4 regions of the Kosakonia oryzendophytica genome follow, and region 3 is predicted to be linked to each of the others. Evidence: predicted binding sites of a transcription regulator. Region 3 holds the regulator's gene; each other region holds the start of a gene.
What was found. Region 3 encodes CRP, which controls carbon source genes, mostly activating them, when cyclic AMP is high. Its sites were predicted from a motif close to ATGTGANNNNNNTCACAT; they were not measured.

Region 1 (3,599 bases), 2.3 Mb from region 3:
TGATACGGTTGGCGACCCAGCCAATCAGCGGCAGACCGTCGCTGGCAATCGCCTGTGCGGTCAGAAGTGCATGGTTAAGGCACCCCTCCTGGATCCCCACCACCATCACCACCGCCATTTGCTCCTGCACCACCCATTCAGAGAGCGGGCGTAAGTCATTCATCAGGCTGCGCCAGCCGCCGGTGCCTTCAACCACCACATGATCAACCCGGTCGCACAAATTCGCCAGGCCGTTGGATAACAGGGTGTAATTGATTGGGCAGCTATGTGCAACGCTGCTCTCTTCTTCGCTTAACGCGATAGGGTTTACCGCCTGGTAAGGTAACTCCAGCGATGAAACGCTTTGCAGCACCAGCGCATCTTTATTGCGCAGCCCTTCCGGCGTCTCTTTACTTCCTTTAGCGACAGGTTTGTAGCCTGCCACTGTTTTGCCACTGGCAGCCAGCGCCTGTAGTAGCGCGCGGGACGCCACTGTCTTGCCGACAGAAGTGTCTGTACCCGTTACAAAGAAACGCTTAAGCATGACGAACCCCACCGTTGTTCAACGAAAATATAAACCAGGAAAATAATTCAGTGGGGAAAGTCTAAGTTAAGTGCACAGGACTCAGCTTGAGGTAGCGCAATTTTTAGGGCAACAGTGCAAAATTGTTACCCCTGCAACAGACGAATCAGCAACGATCCGTTATACATCGCGTCTTTTACCAGCGCCGCACCGGCCATGGTGCCCTGGTTGGTGAACTGGGTGCTCTCAACGCTGATGTGTTTACTGTAAGCCGGCAGCGCCTGTTGGCGAATGCAATCGGTAATGGCGGGAAAGAGGATATCTGCGGCTTTGCTGAGTGGCGAACCAATCAATATTTTTTGCGGATTGAACAAATTCACCATGATGGCAAGGATACGACCAATATTGGCGCCAACACCGTTGATAATGTCTTTTGCCAGCAGATCCCCCTGCTGTGCGGCCTGACACAGCCACTCTACCGTTAGCGGTTTTTGATGCAGCATCGAACTCATTGACTGGCTCATTCGCCGCTGCGCCAGTTCCAGCACGCTTTCTACGCTGGCGATGGTTTCGAGACAACCGTGGTTGCCGCAATAGCAGCGTTTACCGTAGGGATCGACCTGGGTATGGCCGATTTCCACCAGACTGCTGCTCCCGGCATGCAGTAAGCGCCCGTCGGTGATCACCCCGGCGCCCACGTTATGATCGATCACCACCTGAATCACATCCCGCGCGCCGCGCGATGCACCAAACAGCGCTTCCGCCATTGTCCACGCGCTGATGTCATGCTGCACATACACTGGCACACCAGTGTGATTCTCCAGCACTTCGCCCAACGGCATATCTTTGACATCGTCATAAAACGGCATGCGGTGAACGATGCCATTTTCCGTATCAATAATGCCCGGCAGCGTAATGGCGATAGCAGTCAAACGCTCCAGCTTGTTCTGATGGCGGGTAAAGAAACGATCAATATGCGACGTGACGCGTTCCAGTAACGGTAACGGATCAACAAGCGGCAGTTCGAGGCGATCTTCCACGACCAGTTTGCTGCTGAGATCGCGCAAGGAGAGGAAGATTTCGCCCCGGCTGATGCGCAGTGAAAGATAGTGCCAGGCTTCGGTTTCCACCGTCAGCCCCACAGCCGGACGCCCCCGGCTGCCGGGTTCCTGAATTTCCGTTTCCTGCACCAGGTGCGCTTCGAGCATTTCACGGACGATTTTGGTGATACTCGCGGGCGCAAGTTGCGCCAGTCGGGAAAGGTCGATGCGCGACACCGGGCCAAGCTGATCAATCAGGCGATACACTGCCCCTGCATTGGTCTGCTTAATTTGATCAATATGCCCAGGCTGACTATCAGCAACCACCTCTGACTCCCTTATTTTCGCGCTTCGAAATAAACTTTTGAGCTATGGTGAAGCACTTCACGGGTCGTCGTCAAATTTTTACCCCGGCTTGTGATTTACAGCACATTTTGCAAGGACTTATGTGCAAAAATCATCCGCCCGCCGCGGCAAGCAGATGCTGTTTAAAACGCGCCGCCGCCGTTCCCTGTTCATGGTGTTTTGACCATACCAGCCACATTTCCGACACCGCATCCGGTTCGGTAATCGGTACCCAACGCATTTCACGCAATTCTACACGCCGGAAAGAGGCAGGCAGAATCGACACCCCCATGCCGGCCGCCACCAGACCAATAATGGTCATGGCTTCGCCGACCTCCTGCGCAATCGTCGGCGTCAGGTGGTAACGGCGCATCAGCCCAAGAATATCGTCATACAAGCCAGTGCCCACATGCGGATCGAAAAAGACAAACGGTTCCTGCGCCAGTTCCACCAGCGATACCGCCTCACGCGCGGCTAAGGGGTGGTTGCGGTGGATCATAGCCAGCAGCGGTTCACGCAAGATCACCTGCCATGCCAGCGTTTCCGGCAGTTGCGTATTACGCATTAACCCCAAATCCAGGCCCCCTTCGTTTAACGGTGCTATCTGTTCACGGGTGTTTATTTCCCGCGTTTGCAAATGTACATCCGGGTAGCGTTGACGAAACGATGACAGCGTGTCGGAGACAGCTTTGATAAAGGGTGCCGATGAGGTAAAACCGATGCGTAACTCACCGGTTTCCCCTTGATGCAAACGCGCCGCGCGAGCCGCGGCGTCATCCACCTGACTTAAGATTTGCCGGCTATCGGCCAGAAACTGTTTGCCCGCAGGCGTCAGCGATACGCTGCGGTTGGTGCGTGCCAGCAGACGCGCGCCGATTTGCTGCTCCAGAATCTGGATCTGCTGGCTCAGCGGCGGTTGCGAGATATTCAACCGCGCGGCGGCATGACCGAAATGCAACTCTTCGGCAACGGCAATAAAGTAGCGTAGATGGCGAAGCTCGATATTCATATTTAATAAGTCTTATTTGAGATTATTAATATATTAGACAGAATATTACACATTTCATACCCTTATGACGTGGTAAGCCCGTCACCAAAATCACGGGATGAAAAGCTAAGGATCTCGAGTGAGTCGTACAACTACCGTTGACACCGCGCCGGCAAGCGTCGTTAACGAAAAACCTGTTTCTGTGCCGGGACAGTTTATTAAACGTGGTACCCCCCAATTTATGCGCGTGACGCTGGCGCTCTTCTCCGCCGGGTTAGCGACATTTGCTCTGCTCTATTGCGTACAGCCGATTTTACCGGTGCTCTCCCATGAATTCGGCGTCTCGCCCGCCAGCAGCAGTATCTCCCTTTCTATCTCGACCGCGATGCTGGCAATTGGCCTGCTGTTTACTGGCCCGCTGTCGGACGCGATTGGTCGCAAAAAAGTGATGGTGACCGCACTGTTACTCGCCTCCTGCTGTACGTTACTGTCGACCATGATGACCAGCTGGCACGGCATTCTGGTGATGCGTGCGCTGCTGGGTCTGTCATTAAGCGGCGTGGCGGCGGTCGGCATGACCTATTTAAGTGAAGAGATCCACCCCAGTTTTGTCGCCTTCTCCATGGGGTTGTATATCAGCGGCAACTCCATCGGCGGGATGAGCGGACGCCTGATCAGCGGGGTATTTACCGACTTTTTTAACTGGCGTATCGCGCTGGCGGCC
Region 2 (3,599 bases), 1.6 Mb from region 3:
CTGGTAGATCTGCTTTTCCGGGAAACCGGCTTTTTTCAACGCATCCATAGAACCGGTCGTGCGACGGCGCGCGGTATCCAGCTCATTCGCGGTAATGGCCATAACGGCGGTATCTTTCACATTCCAGCCGCGTTTTTGCATCTCTTTGTAGAGTTCCTGACCCTGGCGGGCGCCAATTTCACTTGCTGCCATCATCACCAACGGAACGCTGGTCATCGGTTCGCCTTTGGCATTAACGAACTGGTCATCGACAGCGATGACTTTCATATCGTATCCGCGCGCTTTAGCGACAATGGCCGATCCCAGTTTTGGATCCGGCGTACAGATAACAAACCCTTTCGCACCGCTGGCTGCGAGGCTATCGATGGCGTTCAGCGTTTTTTCGCCGTCCGGCACTGCAATTTTAATCACTTCAAAGCCTAAATCTTTACCTGCCTTATCAGCGAATTTCCATTCTGTCTGGAACCAGGGTTCTTCCGGTTGTTTCACCAGAAAACCCAGCTTCATTGTTTCAGCGATAGCGGATTGTGACATAACGGCAGCCAGACCGATGGCCGCCAGCGCTTTAGTGAATTTGTGCATGGTAAACTCCAGCTTCAGCTTTCTTTTATGTAGGGAAAATAAAAAATCGGCATCTTTAAAAGTTCATAAAACAAGGCATTAGAATCCATGAATCCCTGGACCTCTTTGCTGGAAATAGTTTTAGCGGGAAATTGATTCTCCATAGGAGAGCGCCATCACACCGCTGAATTACAGTAATTCCGTACATAAATTCAGCGATATTGCACATAAAAACGGAGGTTATTGTCGGACAAATCGAAAAGGTAAAAGCAGAATTATCCATAAGGTCAGCCAGCTTATCCTTGTGCCCGAATGCAGGTCTCATCCGGGCAGGAACATTACCAGCTATAGTAGATATGATCGGCGTGATCTCGCGCCGGTGTTACGTCACCCAGTAAACGGGCGGCGACGGTAAAAGCAAAATCGAAAGCCAGCCCTAATCCTTTGCCACTGATCAGATTGCCGTCTTCGACCACGGATGCATCGACGTACACGCCATCCGCCACGGTTTCATACAGATCGCCTGAGCACACATAGCGTCGACCTTTCAGTAAACCATTGCCACCCAGCACGCGGGCAGCTGCAGAGCAGATAGGACAAATCAGTTTGCCTGCCGCATCATGGCGCTCAACAAAAAGCACCACCTCTTTACTGGCGGCAAGATTCACACTGCCCTGCGGACCACCTGGCAATACAACAGCGTCGTAAAGCGCGTCCATACGTTCACTGAGTGTGCTGTCTGCGACCATGGGGATCGCGTGATAACTTACAACCGCCCGGGATCCTGCACAGGCCAACGTTTCCACCTCAATATTCAGGCGGCGTAAGATATCAATGGTAATTATCGCTTCCGCTTCTTCAAAACCGGGCGCCAACAACACCGCCACTTTTTTCATCTCTGACTCCTCACGTTGAAGGTTAGTTAACCAGACGGAGGGTATTGTTGATCAAAACAGCGTTTCAAAATCTTTGTTTCGTCACAACCCAGGCAGTCAGCCACCAGGATGGCGATATTGTTGGGTGATAAATCAGTGGGCTTCGCCTTGTGGGGTGAACTTCAGCTCAATCAAAGCAATCGCTTTTTGGATTGCACGGCGCGTAACCGGGTCGGCAGCGGCGGCATTGTTGGTAAAATCAATCGTTTTTAGCTGGTTAGACATTTTTTCACGCACTTCAACCGGCGCGATAACGTCGATGACGTCAAGGATTTGTTTGATCACCAGTTGGCAGGCTACAACGTCCGATACCAATTCCTGGTCAACAGAGAGATTTTGCGACATAAGAAGCTCCTTTTATAAAGGGCCTCATAGTACCGGGAATTGCCCGCTAAAAGTAGTTTTGCCGGGCAAACGTAACGGATTGCGGGCATAAAAAAACCTGCCTCAGCAGGTTTTTTATCATCAGAACATCGCGCCTGGCGGGACGTCTTTGAAGGTTTTGCAATAGGTTTCGAACATGTGCTTCAGAATCTTACGCAGTTTCATTTGTTACTCCGGCGATGTGTTATGCAGGCGTTACGTTTCAATGCGTACATAATATGACCCCCATCACATAAATCAAGCCTTATGTGATGGAAATCACGCTTCAAAAAACAGAGATGCAGCAGTTTTGTTAAAAACAGAATCATAAATCAGCCAGTTAGCACTTTAAAAATTTGTTTGTCATTATCAAATATTTTTGCAGGCAGCAGGAAGATGAATGACTGAAAGCCCCTTCGCAGAAGGCAGGATGGAGCTTTCGACGGGTGTTCGTCTGTATCGCACTGATTGGCCGGGTCGGGATGGTGGACACGCTACGGCTGATAAAACATGCGCGCAGCGCAGTATTGCAGGAAAAAGCGACGTAAAACAGACCGCAATGGTGCATTGCGGCCTGCTGATCATCAGGCGAGAACGTTGCGAACGAACGCTTCGATCTCTTTGTTCTGGCAGTTTTCAAAGAAGCACTGCTGGAAGCGTTCACCCGAAACGGCGGTTTTCACCAGTTCACGGTCAATCGCGCGCAAGGTATCAAGATAATTCTCTTTTACCACAGCGGCCTTAACCTGATTCAGAATACCCGCGTTACGCACCTGCGGTTCTTTACGCTCCGGCGGATAGCCTTCACCTTTACGGCCAGTGAACGCTTTTTCAAAGATAAAGCGCACGTTGAGTTCGGCCCCCCAACCAAAGCCTTTAGCGAATGGCAGTGCCAACGCGTTACCATTGTTGATCTGCGCGAACAGGAAGGCATCAGCCGGATCGATACAGTAGCCACACACCACGCCCGGATGGATATTCAGCGACATCAGCGCCCCCTGCCCGGTGCCGCAACCGGTAACCACGAAGTCAACCGCTTTAGAATTAAGCAGAATGCTGGCCATAATCCCCAGATGGATGTAGGTCAGATGATGGTCATTTTCGTCACTCATTCCTACGTTGAATACCGGGAAGTCCTTCTCATCAGCAACGGTTTTCAACTCTTTGAGAATGATGGCGTTCTTCGCCGCCTGGCTGTTTTCCATCATCAGTGCAATTTTCATTTTTGATCTCCTGTAAGCATGCGTCAGATAGCAAAGGTTGAGTAAACCTTACTACCTGGCAAACATACTTTCAAATTTAATGAAAAATGGTTTTAAAAATCAAAATGCCGCTCACAGTTTTACCCGTCTGTAGAAGTCCTCCGCAATCGGATCGCCTGACCGTTTCAATGAATAGCGGCAGTTCCGCTGGCTATTCCACCGATTGCCTCCAAATCAACACGATAAGATGAGATCATGCCAAAATGAATCAGGGCGATTTCATGAAAACAATTGCTTTAGTTGCCTCGCTGGTGCTGCTTAGTGGCTGTACCATCACCAAAGAGGCAAAAATCAGTGAAGTGGACACTACCAGTGGGTTGGTGCGTCTGAGCTTTGACCAGCAGATGATGCAAAACGCAACCTATGATCAAAACGACGCGCAAAGGACGGCAAATAGACAGTGCCAGCAGATGGGGTACGCCACCGCCTTCTTTTATGGCAAACCGGTAGAAACCTGTAGCCTGATCAGCGGTTCTGC
Region 3 (3,599 bases):
CCAAACACCCGGTTATTGCCGTCACCGGTTCCAGCGGTGCGGGAACCACCACCACCAGCCTTGCCTTCCGTAAAATCTTCGCCCAGCTTGGTATGCAGGCCGCCGAGGTGGAAGGCGACAGTTTTCATCGCTTTACCCGCCCGGAAATGGATATGGCGATCCGCAAAGCCCGCGATCTTGGGCGGCATATCAGCTACTTTGGCCCGGAAGCAAATGATTTTGGGCTGCTGGAGCAAACCTTTAGCGAGTATGGTCAGACCGGAAAAGGCCAGGCGCGGAAATATCTCCATACCTACGATGAAGCCGTGCCGTGGAATCAGGTGCCGGGTACGTTTACCCCCTGGCAACCCTTGCCGGAACCCACAGATGTGCTGTTTTACGAAGGGCTGCATGGCGGCGTTGTGACGCCGCAGCATGACGTGTCGCGTTATGTGGACTTGTTGGTTGGCGTGGTGCCGATTGTTAACCTGGAGTGGATCCAAAAGCTGGTGCGCGATACCAGCGAGCGCGGGCATTCTCGCGAAGCGGTGATGGACTCCGTCGTGCGTTCAATGGAAGACTATATCAACTTCATCACCCCGCAATTTTCCCGCACCCATATTAACTTCCAGCGCGTCCCGACCGTCGATACCTCAAACCCGTTTGCGGCAAAAGGCATTCCCTCGCTGGATGAGAGTTTTGTGGTGATCCATTTCCGCAATCTGGAAGGGATAGATTACCCGTGGTTATTAGCGATGCTGCAAGGTTCGTTTATTTCCCATATGGACACGCTGGTGGTGCCGGGCGGCAAGATGGGGCTGGCGATGGAGCTGATTATGACACCACTGGTGCAACGGCTGATGGAAGGGAAAAAGATCAAATAGCAGTGGTCGAATTATGCCCGGTAAGCCTGACGCTACCGGGCATCGTCCGTCAGGCTTCGATGACTTCGTAGGAATGGGTGATGTTCACCGCTTTTTCCAGCATCAACGCTACGGAGCAATACTTCTCCGCCGACAGATCCACCGCCCGGGAAACCGCCGCATCTTTCAGATCGTGGCCGGTGACAATAAAGTGCAGATTGATATGCGTAAACAGACGCGGCGCTTCTTCGCGACGTTCCGACGTCAGTTTCACTTCGCAGTCCGTCACGTTATGACGCCCTTTTTGCAGGATAGAAACCACGTCGATCGCGCTGCATCCGCCTGCGGCCATCAGCACCATTTCCATCGGGCTTGGCGCTTTGTCACCTGAGTTGCCGTCCATCAGGATTTGGTGACCCGATGCGGACTCACCGAGGAACGTTAACCCTTCCACCCATTTCACACGAGCCTGCATTTTGATTTACTCCGGAGTTGCAATTTTCTTTACAGATTACGCGCACATAACAAAAGTCGCAACGGAAGGCGACCTGCGTCATGCTGAAGCGAGACACCAGGAGACATGCGGTAAAAGCTATGCTAAAACAATCTGGATGCTACAGAGATACATTGACATTACGCATGTACGCAAAGGACATCATTGATTAGAGGCCGCAGATAACGCTGACGGTCCACTTCCGAGGATTTTGGAAGCGAAGACACGAAGTCGAATGATAGCGTGTTTAGATTGCAACCCCAGACGCAGGGTGCACATCCTGTGTCTGGAGACAGCTTATAACAGAGGATAATCGCGCATGGTGCTTGGCAAACCGCAAACAGACCCGACTCTCGAATGGTTCTTGTCTCATTGCCACATTCATAAGTACCCGTCGAAGAGCACGCTGATTCACCAGGGTGAAAAAGCGGAAACGTTGTATTACATCGTCAAAGGCTCAGTGGCAGTGCTGATCAAGGATGAGGAAGGGAAAGAGATGATTCTCTCCTACCTGAATCAGGGAGACTTTATCGGTGAACTGGGACTGTTCGAAGAAGGTCAGGAGCGCAGTGCATGGGTACGCGCTAAGACCGCATGTGAAGTGGCCGAAATCTCCTACAAAAAATTCCGTCAGTTGATCCAGGTTAACCCGGACATTCTGATGCGTCTCTCCTCGCAAATGGCGCGCCGCCTGCAGGTCACGTCGGAGAAAGTGGGTAACCTCGCCTTCCTGGACGTAACAGGTCGTATCGCACAAACACTGTTGAACCTGGCGAAACAGCCGGATGCCATGACCCACCCGGACGGCATGCAAATTAAAATTACCCGTCAGGAAATTGGTCAGATCGTCGGTTGCTCCCGTGAAACGGTGGGCCGTATTCTGAAAATGCTGGAAGATCAGAACCTGATCTCCGCCCACGGTAAAACCATCGTGGTTTACGGAACCCGTTAATCCGCAAAACGGCGCGTTGATCATCCGGCGCGCCGTTTTTGTTTCCTCATGTGGCGCAGGCTGATTTATCACCCCGAAATCAACTATGCACTGCGACAAACGCTGGTGTTATGTTTGCCCGTGGCGATTGGGTTAATCGTCGGCCATCTCCAACAGGGCCTGCTGTTTTCTCTGGTTCCTGCCTGCTGCAATATTGCCGGTCTTGATACCCCGCATAAACGCTTCTTTAAACGTCTGATTATTGGCGGTTCGCTGTTTGCCGGATGCAGTCTTGCCGTACAGCTTCTGCTGGCCGAAGCCCTGCCTCTGCCGCTGATTTTTACCGTTCTCACTTTACTGCTCGGTGTGACCGCCGAGATCAGCGCATTGCACGGGCGGCTGCTGCCTGCGTCGCTGATAGCCGCCATCTTCACGCTGAGTCTTGCGGGCAGTATGCCCGTGTGGGAGCCCCTGCTAATTTATGCACTGGGTACACTCTGGTACGGCGCGTTTAACTGGTTCTGGTTCTGGATGTGGCGCGAACAGCCGCTGCGCGAATCACTCAGCCTGCTCTACCGGCAACTGGCTGATTATTGCGAAGCCAAATACAGCTTGTTGACGCAACATGCCGATCCGGAAAAAGCCTTGCCGCCGCTACTCGCACGCCAACAAAAAGCGGTGGATATGATAAGTACGTGCTATCAGCAACTGCATATGCTGGCGGCCAATCAACACAATGATTACAAACGTCTGCTGCGCGTCTTCCAGATGGCGTTGGATTTACAGGAGCATATTTCTGTCAGCCTGCACCAGCCGGAAGAGGTGCAAAAACTGGTGGAACAGACCCATGCTGAACAGGTGATCCGCTGGAATGCACAAACCGTCTCCGCCCGCCTGCGCGTCCTGGCGGATGACATTCTCTATCATCGCTATCCGACACGTTTCACCATGGACAAGCAGGTTGGCGCGCTGGAAAAAATCGCCCGCCAGCATCCGGAAAACCCGGTCGGTCAGTTTTGCGCCTGGCACTTTAGCCGTATCGCCCGTGTGCTGCGAACCCAACGTCCGCTCTATCTGCGCGATTTAATGGCAGAAAAGCAGCGGCGCCTGCCGCTCATTCCGGCGCTCAAAAGTTATTTATCATTGAAATCTGCGGCGTTGCGTAATGCTGCGCGTATCAGCGTGATGCTCAGCATTGCCAGTCTGATGGGGAGCGCACTGCATTTGCCGAAGCCGTACTGGATCATGATGACTATCATGTTTGTGACGCAAAATGGCTATGGTGCAACACGGGTGCGTATTGTGCACCGGGCGGCCGGCACGCTCGCCGGGC
Region 4 (3,599 bases), 2.3 Mb from region 3:
TTGAAGTTGCTGTGGGTTAAACGTGACAGCGTAACGACTTTCACCAACGTCATAACCCATGATTTGCAATGCTTTTTTTACGGCGGCCGGCGAGAAGGCCACGTTATACAGATCGGTACGTAACCCGGTGACGCTCTCTTGCGCACTGCGTGAACCTGCAATGTCGCCCGCCTGGAAACGTGACCAGATGGTGTTAATGGCCTGCGGTGCAACGTTTGCCAGCCCGGAAATGCAGGCAGAGCAGCCGTCTACAAATCCCTGATGGATTAACGAGTCCGGGCCGTTCAGAACATCGAAACCTTCGATATCTTTCACTGCATTCAGGAAACCGCTGAGGCTTTCATAGCTTCCGGCGCTGTCCTTGATACCGATAATGTTCGGATGTTCCGCCAGCGCACGAACGGTCTGGGGTTCGAGTGTGTTGCCGGTACGTGCCGGAATGTTGTAGAGAAATACCGGCACGTTTAATGCGTCGGCGATGGCGGTGTAGTGGTTAATCAGCTCATCTTGTTTCAGTGGCACGAAATAGGGCGTGATGACCGATACCGCATCCACACCCAGTTTCTCGATTTGCCGCCCCAGACGAAGGGTTTCACGGGTGGAGATTTCGCCGATGTGCGCCACCACCGGCGAACGTCCGGCTACTTCATCAACGCAAGTGGCGGTAACCGCGACCTTTTCCTGCTCGTTCAGCACGAAAAATTCCCCGTTGGTGCCACCGCAAAAAATGCCATTACCGGCCTCAAGCTGGCGGTTGATTTGTTGTCTGAGCGCGTGCGGGTTAACGTCCCCGTTGGCGTCGAAAGGTGTGACAATGGCGGTCAACACGCCGCTAATGTGCTTGTTCATAACGTATCCCTGATTCGCTGTTTATTCCCGGTGGCGCAGCGCTTACCGGGCCGACAGACGGTTAAAAACAGTTAAAACAATGTCTGATAGATGGCCTGCACCTGTGCGTGATCCAGGGTGCAGGGGGCGTTGTTCATCAGACGCTTAACATTCAGCGCGGCGTCGCTCAGCACCGGGATATCTTCACGGGGGACACCGAGTGCTTCGAGGTTGTCCGGCAGATTCAAGCGCTTAACCAGCGCAGCGAACCACTCCACCAGCGCCAGCGATTTCTGTTCGTTGCTCAGCGTGGTGTCGGCGCCGGGAACCAGATCCCAGACCAGGGCAAATTTCTCTACCGCGTGTGGACGCACCACTTTCATGCACGGTGCCAGCAAAATAGCGTTCGCCACACCGTGCGGCAGATGGTATTTGCCGCCAAGCGGGTAAGAGAGTGCGTGTACCAGATGTGTACCGGCATGAGCGATGGCCGCGCCGCCGTAATATGAGGCCCACAGCATCTCCAGCCGGGCAATCAGATTGTGCGGTTCATTGACGGCGGTTTCGATATTGCGCAGCAGTTTGCGCAGGCCCATCAGCGCCACGTTATCGCTGACCGGGTTGGCAATGGTGGCGGTGAAGCACTCAATCAGATGGCACAGCGCATCGATGCCGGTCGACGAGGCGATATGCGCAGGCATGCTGGTGGTCAGTTCCGGCAGTAAGGCGACGTAATCCGGTAACATCACCGGGGAGATAATGCCGATTTTGATGTCCTGCTCCGGGATCGCCAGAATCGCGTTAGGCGTGGCTTCCGAGCCAGTACCGGCGGTGGCAGGGATCAACAGCGACGTCACGCGCGCCGTGGGTTTGTCGCCTTTCAGCAGCGCAGACAAGCCCGGGGAGGCGGGATGGCAGAGAACGGATAACAGCTTGGCGACATCCAGCACGCTGCCACCGCCAATACCGACCACCAGATCAAATGTGCTATCGCCCAGCCCTTGCAGGATGTTGGCAACGTCATGATGGCTCGGTTCGGGCGGCACATTATCAATCAGTTGCAGAGCTGCACCGTTGGCCGTCAGCAGGGCGCGGATCTGCTGTGTCGGCGTAAGCTTTATAATGTTGCCGTCGCTGACCAGTAAGATTTTCTCTTTACCTGCAAGTAACGGCGCTATCGCCGGGATCGCGCCTGCGCCACTTATCAGGGTGCTATTAATCGTTACCACAACCTTCTCCTGTCTCTGTTATGGTGATTGAGTTCAATCATTACTTGTCAATCACCGTCACTACATGGCCTAAATTTATAATTTATTCGCAAACTGAATAAGTTGATCTTGCTCACATATAATCAATCATGATTGAATATAATCATATCCAGTCCATAATGACCCGGAGAAGGGATGAACGATCCAACCTCGGATAAACAGATAGCCATCCTCGCTGATGACTTTACCGGCGCGAATGACGCGGGTGTCAGCCTGGCGCAGTGCGGAATGACGGTGGATGTGGCGTTAAGCGCGAACTACGTCAGCACAGCGCAGGCCCGCATTTATAACAGCGATAGCCGGGCGTTGACCGCCAGCGATGCCGCACAGCGGGTTACTGCGCTGACGCAAAAGATTGTCGCGCACGGCGCGCCGCAGTGGCTGGTTAAGAAGATCGACTCCACGCTACGCGGCAACGTGGGGGCGGAAGTCGCCGCCATGTTGCAGGTCTGCAAGGCTCCCGCAGCGATTATCGCGCCGGCTTTTCCGACCGCGGGGCGCATCACCCGCAACGGGCAGTGCTTTGTTCACGGGCAATTACTGACAGACACCGAGTTCGCCAGCGATCCAAAGACGCCAGTGACCAGCGCCGACATCGGTACCTTGCTGGCGGCGCACAGCCGCGCGGAAATCCGTTACCTGCATGCCGCTGATGTGGCAGCGGCGCTGGCGACCGCATCAGCGAGTGCGCCCCTGCTACTGGTGGTGGATGCACAAAGCGATGCCGAACTGGATGAGATTGTTGCCGGGGCTGAATCGGCGACGTCGCGCCCGCTGCTGGTGGGTTCCGCAGGGCTGTGCGATGCGCTGGCACGTCGGCTGAACCCGTGTGTTCCGCGCACGGTACTGGCGGTGGTGGGGTCGATGAGCGAAATCGCTCAACAGCAGCTGGCGTGGGCGGCAAAACATCCCCGCACCGAGCAGGTGTTTATTGATATCAACACCTTGTTCACCCCGGCTGCAGCAGAGTACCGACAACGTATTGTCCGCATCCTGGTCAGTGGCCGTCACTGTCTGGTGCACACCTGCCCGGATACGCAGGCGCGTCACCAAATTGCCGCACTGTGTGAACAGCAGGGCGTAAGCCGCAGTGAACTGGGTGAGCGTATTTGCGCGTTTTTAGGTGCGTTGACACGGGATGTGTTGCGCGAAGCGCAACCGGACGCGCTCTATCTTTCCGGTGGCGATGTGGCGGTTGCTGCGGCCCATGCGCTGGGGGCGAAAGGTTTTAGCATCCGCGGACGGGCGGCAGGCTGCGTACCGTGGGGATACTTTTCAGGTTGTCTGTGGCAACGACCGGTGATGACCAAAGCAGGTGGCTTTGGTGACGAAACTACCTTGCTTAAGGTTTTGCATTTTATCGAGGAGAAATCGAGTGACTAATATCATTGCTGTAACGATGGGCGACCCGGCGGGTATTGGCCCGGAGATCATTATCAAATCGCTGGTCGAAGGAGAGTTAACCGGTTCGCCGGTGGTGGTGGTCGGGTGCGCGCGCACGTT

Region 1: mlc (sugar metabolism global transcriptional regulator Mlc) is a predicted target of CRP. The motif match lies at 1,958-1,975, and genes of this name have one in related genera.
Region 2: azuC (stress response protein AzuC) is a predicted target of CRP. The motif match lies at 2,097-2,114, and genes of this name have one in related genera.
Region 4: O9K67_RS13165 (iron-containing alcohol dehydrogenase) is a predicted target of CRP. The motif match lies at 2,158-2,175, and genes of this name have one in related genera.

Annotation. Positions count from the first base shown of each region.
Region 1 is NZ_CP115659.1:2,765,719-2,769,317, forward strand. It holds gene bioD (dethiobiotin synthase) at 1-523, opposite strand, end outside; gene mlc (sugar metabolism global transcriptional regulator Mlc) at 649-1,869, opposite strand; gene O9K67_RS13395 (LysR family transcriptional regulator) at 2,000-2,896, opposite strand; gene O9K67_RS13400 (MFS transporter) at 3,015-3,599, shown strand, end outside.
Region 2 is NZ_CP115659.1:2,031,279-2,034,877, reverse strand. It holds gene O9K67_RS09870 (arabinose ABC transporter substrate-binding protein) at 1-582, opposite strand, end outside; gene O9K67_RS09865 (DJ-1 family glyoxalase III) at 900-1,457, opposite strand; gene O9K67_RS09860 (DUF2766 family protein) at 1,590-1,841, opposite strand; gene azuC (stress response protein AzuC) at 1,962-2,045, opposite strand; gene O9K67_RS09850 (RpiB/LacA/LacB family sugar-phosphate isomerase) at 2,444-3,082, opposite strand; gene yecR (YecR family lipoprotein) at 3,343-3,599, shown strand, end outside.
Region 3 is NZ_CP115659.1:463,915-467,513, reverse strand. It holds gene O9K67_RS02135 (phosphoribulokinase) at 1-863, shown strand, start outside; gene O9K67_RS02130 (OsmC family protein) at 913-1,317, opposite strand; gene crp (cAMP-activated global transcriptional regulator CRP) at 1,655-2,287, shown strand; gene O9K67_RS02120 (YccS/YhfK family putative transporter) at 2,336-3,599, shown strand, end outside.
Region 4 is NZ_CP115659.1:2,722,269-2,725,867, reverse strand. It holds gene O9K67_RS13170 (dihydrodipicolinate synthase family protein) at 1-849, opposite strand, end outside; gene O9K67_RS13165 (iron-containing alcohol dehydrogenase) at 921-2,057, opposite strand; gene dtnK (D-threonate kinase) at 2,232-3,479, shown strand; gene O9K67_RS13155 (D-threonate 4-phosphate dehydrogenase) at 3,472-3,599, shown strand, end outside.